DNA from 3 places in the Lactococcus garvieae subsp. garvieae genome. Region 3 is predicted to be linked to each of the others. Evidence: predicted binding sites of a transcription regulator. Region 3 holds the regulator's gene; each other region holds the start of a gene.
What was found. Region 3 encodes CtsR, which represses protease genes until heat stress. Its sites were predicted from a motif close to TTGGTCAAAAAAGGTCAAANA; they were not measured.

Region 1 (2,276 bases), 590 kb from region 3:
GAGAAAAAAATGCAAATATCAAGTCGCTTTACGATTGCACTTCATATTTTTGCCTGTATCCATACCTTTGAAGGAGAACACAAGATTACGAGTGATTTTTTAGCCACAAGTATTAATGTAAACCCCGTAATTATTCGAAGAGTATTACAGCAATTGAAAGCTAATGAATTGGTGCATGTTGTGCGCGGAAGCGGTGGAGCTGCAATCGCCAAACCAGTTGAAGACATTAGTTTATTTGATATTTATAATGCGGTTGAGGTCATTAATAAAAAAGGCTTGTTCCATTTTCACGAACATCCTAGTCCAGACTGTTCTGTCGGCAAAAATATCCATCAGGTGCTTGATGGTAAGCTTGATTTAATTCAAAAAGCGATGGAAGACCAAATGAAGGCGATGAGTTTACAAGAAGTCATTACCGATATTGATCATTATGTGGCAATAAATCCTTAAGAAACCAAATCGTTGACATTTATTAAAAGCTTATGTAGAATTAGTTGTAACAAAAATTATTACAACGAAAAAGACATGGAGGTCTAATATGAAATTAGCAGTAGTAGCAGCAAATGGTAAAGCCGGTCGTCTTATTGTACAAGAAGCAGTAGATAGAGGGTTGGATGTAACAGCGATTGTACGAAGCGAAAACAAAACAGTAGCTCCGTCTTCTATTCAGAAAGATTTATTTGATTTAACCAAAGAAGACATCAAGGATTTTGATGTTCTTATCGATGTTTTTGGAACATGGGCAGAAGATAGCTTGGAGCAACATACCACTTCCATCCAACATCTTGCTGATCTTGTTGAAGGTACAGATAAACGCTTGTTGATTGTTGGTGGTGCTGGAAGTCTTTATCTTAATCCAGAACATGATTTAGCACTTTATCAATCAGAAGGCTTCCCAGATGCTTTCAAACCATTGGCAACAGCTATGTCTGATTCATTAGCTGCATTGAGAAAACGTCATGATGTTAAATGGACTTATGTAAGCCCTGCAGCTGATTTCCAAGCAGAGGGTGAAAAAACAGGTGACTATGTGGTTGCGGGCGAAGAATTTACGGTTAATGACAAAGGGGAAAGTGTGATTAGCTATGCAGACTATGCGAAAGCGATGATTAATATTGCGTTGGAAGGAAATTATGTCGGACAACGTATCAGTGTTTTCCAAAAATGATAAAAATAAGAGGGATTTTCTTGAAAAATTCCTCTTATTTTTATATGAAAATTTATGAGCAAATAGTTTGACCTTTACTGACCAAAAGAGTATAATTAAGAGGTAGTAAGAAAAATGAGAAAAATACTACATTACTATGAAATGAATCGAGGTGCATTATGGACATCGAAAAAATGACAACAAGTATGCAAAAATCGCTTTATGAAGCGCAACAAATTGCGCAGACTCGCCATCATCAAGCGATTGAAATTCCACATTTATGGCGAATATTTGTACAACCGAACAGTTTTGCCTTTAATTTTTACAAAGATTCAGAAATTAACATTGAAGAATTTACGAAAGTTATTGAAAAAGAAATAGACAAAATTTCTTCTGTTGAGGGAAGTAATATTACCTATGGTCAAAATATTAGTGCAGATCTTTTTAATCTGTTCAATGCAGCAGATAAGATTGCCAAAGATCGGGGTGATGAATATCTCTCCACTGAAATTGTACTCTTGGCCCTTTTTGAGTTAAAGAAAAATCCTTTAACAGAATATCTGGTGAGCCAGGGAATGAATAAAGAAAAAACAAAATTAGCAATTGAAAACCTACGAGGAGGTGATAAAGTGACAAATCAAAATGCTGAAGATACATATAAAGCACTTGAAAAATACGGTGTTGACCTTGTAGCTCAAGTGAAATCAGGAAAACAAGATCCGGTAATCGGCCGTGATGAAGAAATTCGTGACATCATTCGTGTCTTATCACGTAAAACAAAAAATAACCCCGTTCTGATTGGTGAACCTGGTGTGGGTAAAACAGCCATTGTTGAAGGACTTGCGCAACGTATCGTCCGTAAAGATGTGCCTGAAAATCTAAAAGATAAAACGGTATTCTCTTTAGACATGGGTGCACTTATTGCAGGGGCTAAATACCGCGGGGAGTTTGAAGAACGTCTGAAAGCTGTACTCAATGAAGTTAAAAAGTCTGACGGACAAATCATTCTCTTTATTGATGAGTTACACACGATCGTCGGTGCGGGTAAGACGGAAGGTTCAATGGATGCTGGTAATCTTTTGAAACCGATGCTTGCACGTGGTGAATTGCATTTAATCGGTGCAACAAC
Region 2 (2,276 bases), 860 kb from region 3:
AAGCGCTGCATCCTTTTCAATAATTCGATATTCATTGAGTGTTGTTGCTCCAACAAGTTGGAGTTCGCCACGTGCTAAAGCCGGTTTAAGGATATTTCCGGCATCCATATTTCCTTCTCCAGCAGAACCTGCGCCCACAATCTCATGAATTTCATCAATGAAGAGGATAACATCATCACGTTTACGGATCTCTTCCATCAGTTTTTGCATGCGCTCTTCAAATTGTCCACGCACACCAGTACCTTGGACGAGACTGACAACGTCAAGACGAATAACTTCTTTATTTTGTAATTTTTGTGGTACGTCACCGTCAACGATTTTTTGGGCTAATCCTTCAACAACTGCTGTTTTACCAACACCAGGTTCTCCGATAAGAACAGGATTATTTTTTGTCCGACGATTCAGAATTTCGATGACACGCGTAATTTCAGAATCACGCCCAATAACAGGATCGATTTCCCCACGACGTGCAGCATCAGTGATGTTGACCCCGAATTCTTCGAGAAGTCCTTTAGGTGCTTGGCCTCCACGAGGATTTTGTGGGCCTCCTGGGCCTCGACCTCCGGCTTGTGTTGGAGGGGTCATTGTCCGACCTTGATCATTTCCATGTAAAGCTTGGAAAATATCTGGGAACGGATTAAAAGGATCGTCATTATTCGAAATATTTGTAGCTCCAGCAAACAAGCTTTCTTGACCACCTGATTTCATAATTTGATAACAGTTTTGGCATAGATCCACTTGCTTACGCTGGCCATTCACATTTGTATAAAGGTGAATTGTCGCTTCGTTTATTTTACAATTTTGGCAGAGCATCTCTTCCTCCTTCTTTGTGGTTACGTCTTTTCTTTATTTTAACTTATTTTTTTAGAATTAAAGAATCATGTCTGGTTGCTTCTATTTCAAGTTTGACCTTTTTTGACCTTTAATAATTTTTATTATATCACTTCTCTCAAATTTATCAAATCTTTTGTACTCTATTCTTTTCCAAGAATAAGAAAAAACTCTTCGACATCTGTCGAAAGAGTTTTTTTATATTACATAAAGTCACGCAATGGTTTGCTGCGACGAGGATGACGTAATTTCTTAATCGCTTTTGCTTCAATTTGACGAATACGTTCACGTGTCACTTTAAATTGTTTACCAACATCTTCAAGTGTGTGCATGCGGCCATCATCTAAGCCAAAGCGCATACGCAACACGTTTTCTTCACGGTCTGTCAAGGTATCCATAACTTCATCAAGCTGTTCACGAAGCAAGATACGGTTTGTATAGTCTACTGGACTTTCAATCACATCATCTTCAATGAAATCTCCAAGGTGTGAATCGTCTTCCTCACCAATAGGTGTTTCCAATGATACAGGTTCTTGCGCAATTTTTAAGACTTCACGAACTTTATCAGGTGTCATATGCAATTCTTTACCGATTTCTTCTGGTAAAGGATCACGACCCAATTCTTGTAAAAGATTACGTTGCACACGGATTAACTTATTGATTGTTTCAACCATGTGGACAGGAATACGGATTGTACGTGCTTGGTCAGCAATCGCACGTGTGATTGCTTGACGAATCCACCATGTCGCATAAGTTGAGAATTTGAAACCTTTAGTATGGTCAAATTTGTCCACAGCTTTCATAAGTCCCATGTTTCCTTCTTGAATCAAATCCAAGAATTGCATGCCACGTCCTGAATAACGCTTTGCAATTGAAACAACCAAACGTAAGTTGGCTTCCGCAAGCATTTGTTTGGCAAATTCCGCTTCATCTCCGCCTGCAACGATAGCTTCCGCAAGTTTTGTTTCTTCTTCAAGTGAAATCAATGGGTAACGTCCGATTTCCTTAAGATACATACGGACAGGATCATCAATACGGACATTTGTCACGATTTCATCCATTGCATTATCATCAAGCTTTTCTTCTTCTTCAGCTTGCAAAGCTAATGGACTAGGATTTCCATCTTTGTCAACAATGGAAATACCCGCATCTTGGATTTGTTGAAGCAAATCTTCGATAGCTTCCGCTTCCAAACCAAACTTCACCACAAGCTCATCTGTAATTTCATCATCTAAAGCTTCTTCAAGAGGTTTACGTTTTGTAATATAAGCTGCTACTGCTTTATCAAAAGCCTTGTTGTCAAAGGTATCCGAATCTTTAATATCGACTTTCTTGGCCGCTTTTTCTTTAACAGAAGTTACCTGCTTAGAACCTTTTTCTTTCAGCTCTTCCACATCAACTTTTTCAACAATAATTGGTTTAAAATCCATTGCTGCAAGGAGTTT
Region 3 (2,276 bases):
TCTTTTTCTGAGGGTTCTTCGACATTGACACGGGCAAAACGGCGCTCCAGAGCTTCATCTTTTTCAATATATTTTTGATATTCTTGATAAGTAGTAGCACCAATAAGTTGAAACTCGCCACGTGCTAATGCGGGTTTTAAAATGTTTGAGGCATCATTGACAGAGTCCATGCCTCCCCCAGCACCAATAATAGTATGGAGTTCATCGATAAAGACGATAACATCTTTATCATGTGTCACTTCATCCACAATAGCTGTCAAACGATCTTCAAATTCACCACGGAACTTCGTCCCCGCTACGACCATCGCCATATTCAAGGCCATGATACGACTGCCGCGTAAACCTACAGGAACATTTCCTGCAGCCACACGTGTGGCAAAGCCCTCAATAATGGCTGACTTACCAACGCCTGGTTCACCAACAAGAACGGGATTATTCTTTGTTCGGCGACTCAAGATATGGATAAGACGTTCGACTTCACGCTCTCTCCCAATCATTGGATCAAGCTTGCCTTCACGCGCTGCTTTTGTCAAATCTGTCGAGACTGTATCTAAAGTAGGTGTTGTTGTTGTTTCGGACACCTTCCCCGACAGGTTTCTTTTCGAAGCAGGGGTCACCGCTTTACGGCGTTCTGGCACTCGTAAATATGCTTTTTGCTCTAACTTTTTACGGAGGTTAACGATATTAATGTTTTGCTCACGTAAAAGTTGTCCTGCAAAGCTGGCTTCATTTGCCAACAGCATATACAAGAGATGCTCTGTCCCAATACGGTTTTTATCGTTATTTTGAGCCAATGCTCGGGCTTGCTCAATAATCGTTTCAACTCTTGGGCTAAGCTTTATGTCTGATTTTTTTGTCTTCACTTGACTTGAAAAATCTTCGATGTCGATTAACATCTCTTCCAAATCAATCTTTTCTGAATTAAGTAGCGTAAATGCCAATGAAGCCGGAACCTCAGCCAAGGCAGCCAATAGGTGCGAGCTTTCTACCCAAGCGTAGTTAAACTTATGCGCATAGTCGACAGACTTCTCAAGCACTCTAACAACTTGTGGTGTAAAGTCCTTTTCATTAAATTTCATCATCACGATCCAATCTCTGTAGTATTTTTATCATCATTTGCGCTCGACAACTGTTAGAAATATCACTATCAGCTAAAAGCAAAAGGAGAAGATTACCTTCTCGTTCAGTCAAAATGTTTTCATCAAATAAAAGTTGCAAGATATCTTGCGCCATACCTTCGGTCAAGTTGGCAGGCAACTTCTGTGCTAAATCAAGCAAGAATTCATGCTTTGCCGAATAATGGTATTTGAATATTTTGATATAGCCGCCACCACCACGCTTTGACTCAACATCAAAGCCTTTAGATGGGGTGAAACGGGTTTTAATCACATAGTTAATTTGCGAAGGAACCACGTCAAATTGACTGGCTAAATCTGCACGTTTAATCTCAATCTCACGTGCCTCTTCGAGCAGTTTTCGCAAATAAGCTTCGATAATATCTGAAGTATTTTGGGCAGACATAGAACCTCCAATCTTTGACCTTTATTGACTATTATATCGAAAATTTTAATTTTTTACCAAAAATAGTGGCTGAAATGCCTCTAAAATAAAAAAATCTGCTAAAAGGCAGACTTTTTTTATTTTATTTTACATCAACGATCTTAACTTCGATTTCACCCATAGGCAATGGAATTTTTACCACATCACCAACTTTACGGCCAATCAAAGCTTGAGCGATTGGAGATTCATTTGAAATTTTACCTGAAAATGGATCAGCTTCAGCAGTACCAACGATTTCGTACTCTTCTTCTTCGTCATCTCCAACTTCTTGGAAGACAACTGCTTTACCAAGGGCAACTTCATTTTTATCAATATTGGCATTGTCTACGATTTCAGCGTAACGAATCATTGTTTCCACAGTTGAAATTCGACCTTCGATGAAAGCTTGTTCATCTTTTGCTGCTTCATATTCTGAGTTTTCTGAAAGGTCACCGTAGCTGCGTGCAATCTTGATGCGTTCAATAACTTCAGGGCGTTTAACCAATTTAAGGTTATCTAATTCTTGTTCTAGTTTTTCCAGACCTTCTTTGGTCATGGGGAAAGTTTTTTCTACCATTTTTTATCCTTTTTAAATTTCTAATTAATTACCCGACGCAATCGCATCATTGACATACTTTTGAACATTGATGTTTTGCTCTTCAAGTGTTTGTGCAAAGTAAATCTTACCTTCAACGTCTGCTACGAAATAAAGATAATCATTCGCAGTTGGGTTAAGT

Region 1: clpB (ATP-dependent chaperone ClpB) is a predicted target of CtsR. The motif match lies at 1,233-1,253, and genes of this name have one in related genera.
Region 2: PYW30_RS07855 (ATP-dependent Clp protease ATP-binding subunit) is a predicted target of CtsR. The motif match lies at 903-923, and genes of this name have one in related genera.

Annotation. Positions count from the first base shown of each region.
Region 1 is NZ_CP118950.1:975,662-977,937, forward strand. It holds gene PYW30_RS04865 (Rrf2 family transcriptional regulator) at 10-450, shown strand; gene PYW30_RS04870 (SDR family oxidoreductase) at 539-1,168, shown strand; gene clpB (ATP-dependent chaperone ClpB) at 1,327-2,276, shown strand, end outside.
Region 2 is NZ_CP118950.1:1,577,023-1,579,298, forward strand. It holds gene PYW30_RS07855 (ATP-dependent Clp protease ATP-binding subunit) at 1-813, opposite strand, end outside; gene rpoD (RNA polymerase sigma factor RpoD) at 1,035-2,276, opposite strand, start outside.
Region 3 is NZ_CP118950.1:387,830-390,105, reverse strand. It holds gene PYW30_RS02015 (ATP-dependent Clp protease ATP-binding subunit) at 1-1,079, opposite strand, end outside; gene PYW30_RS02010 (CtsR family transcriptional regulator) at 1,069-1,521, opposite strand; gene greA (transcription elongation factor GreA) at 1,643-2,116, opposite strand; gene mltG (endolytic transglycosylase MltG) at 2,141-2,276, opposite strand, start outside.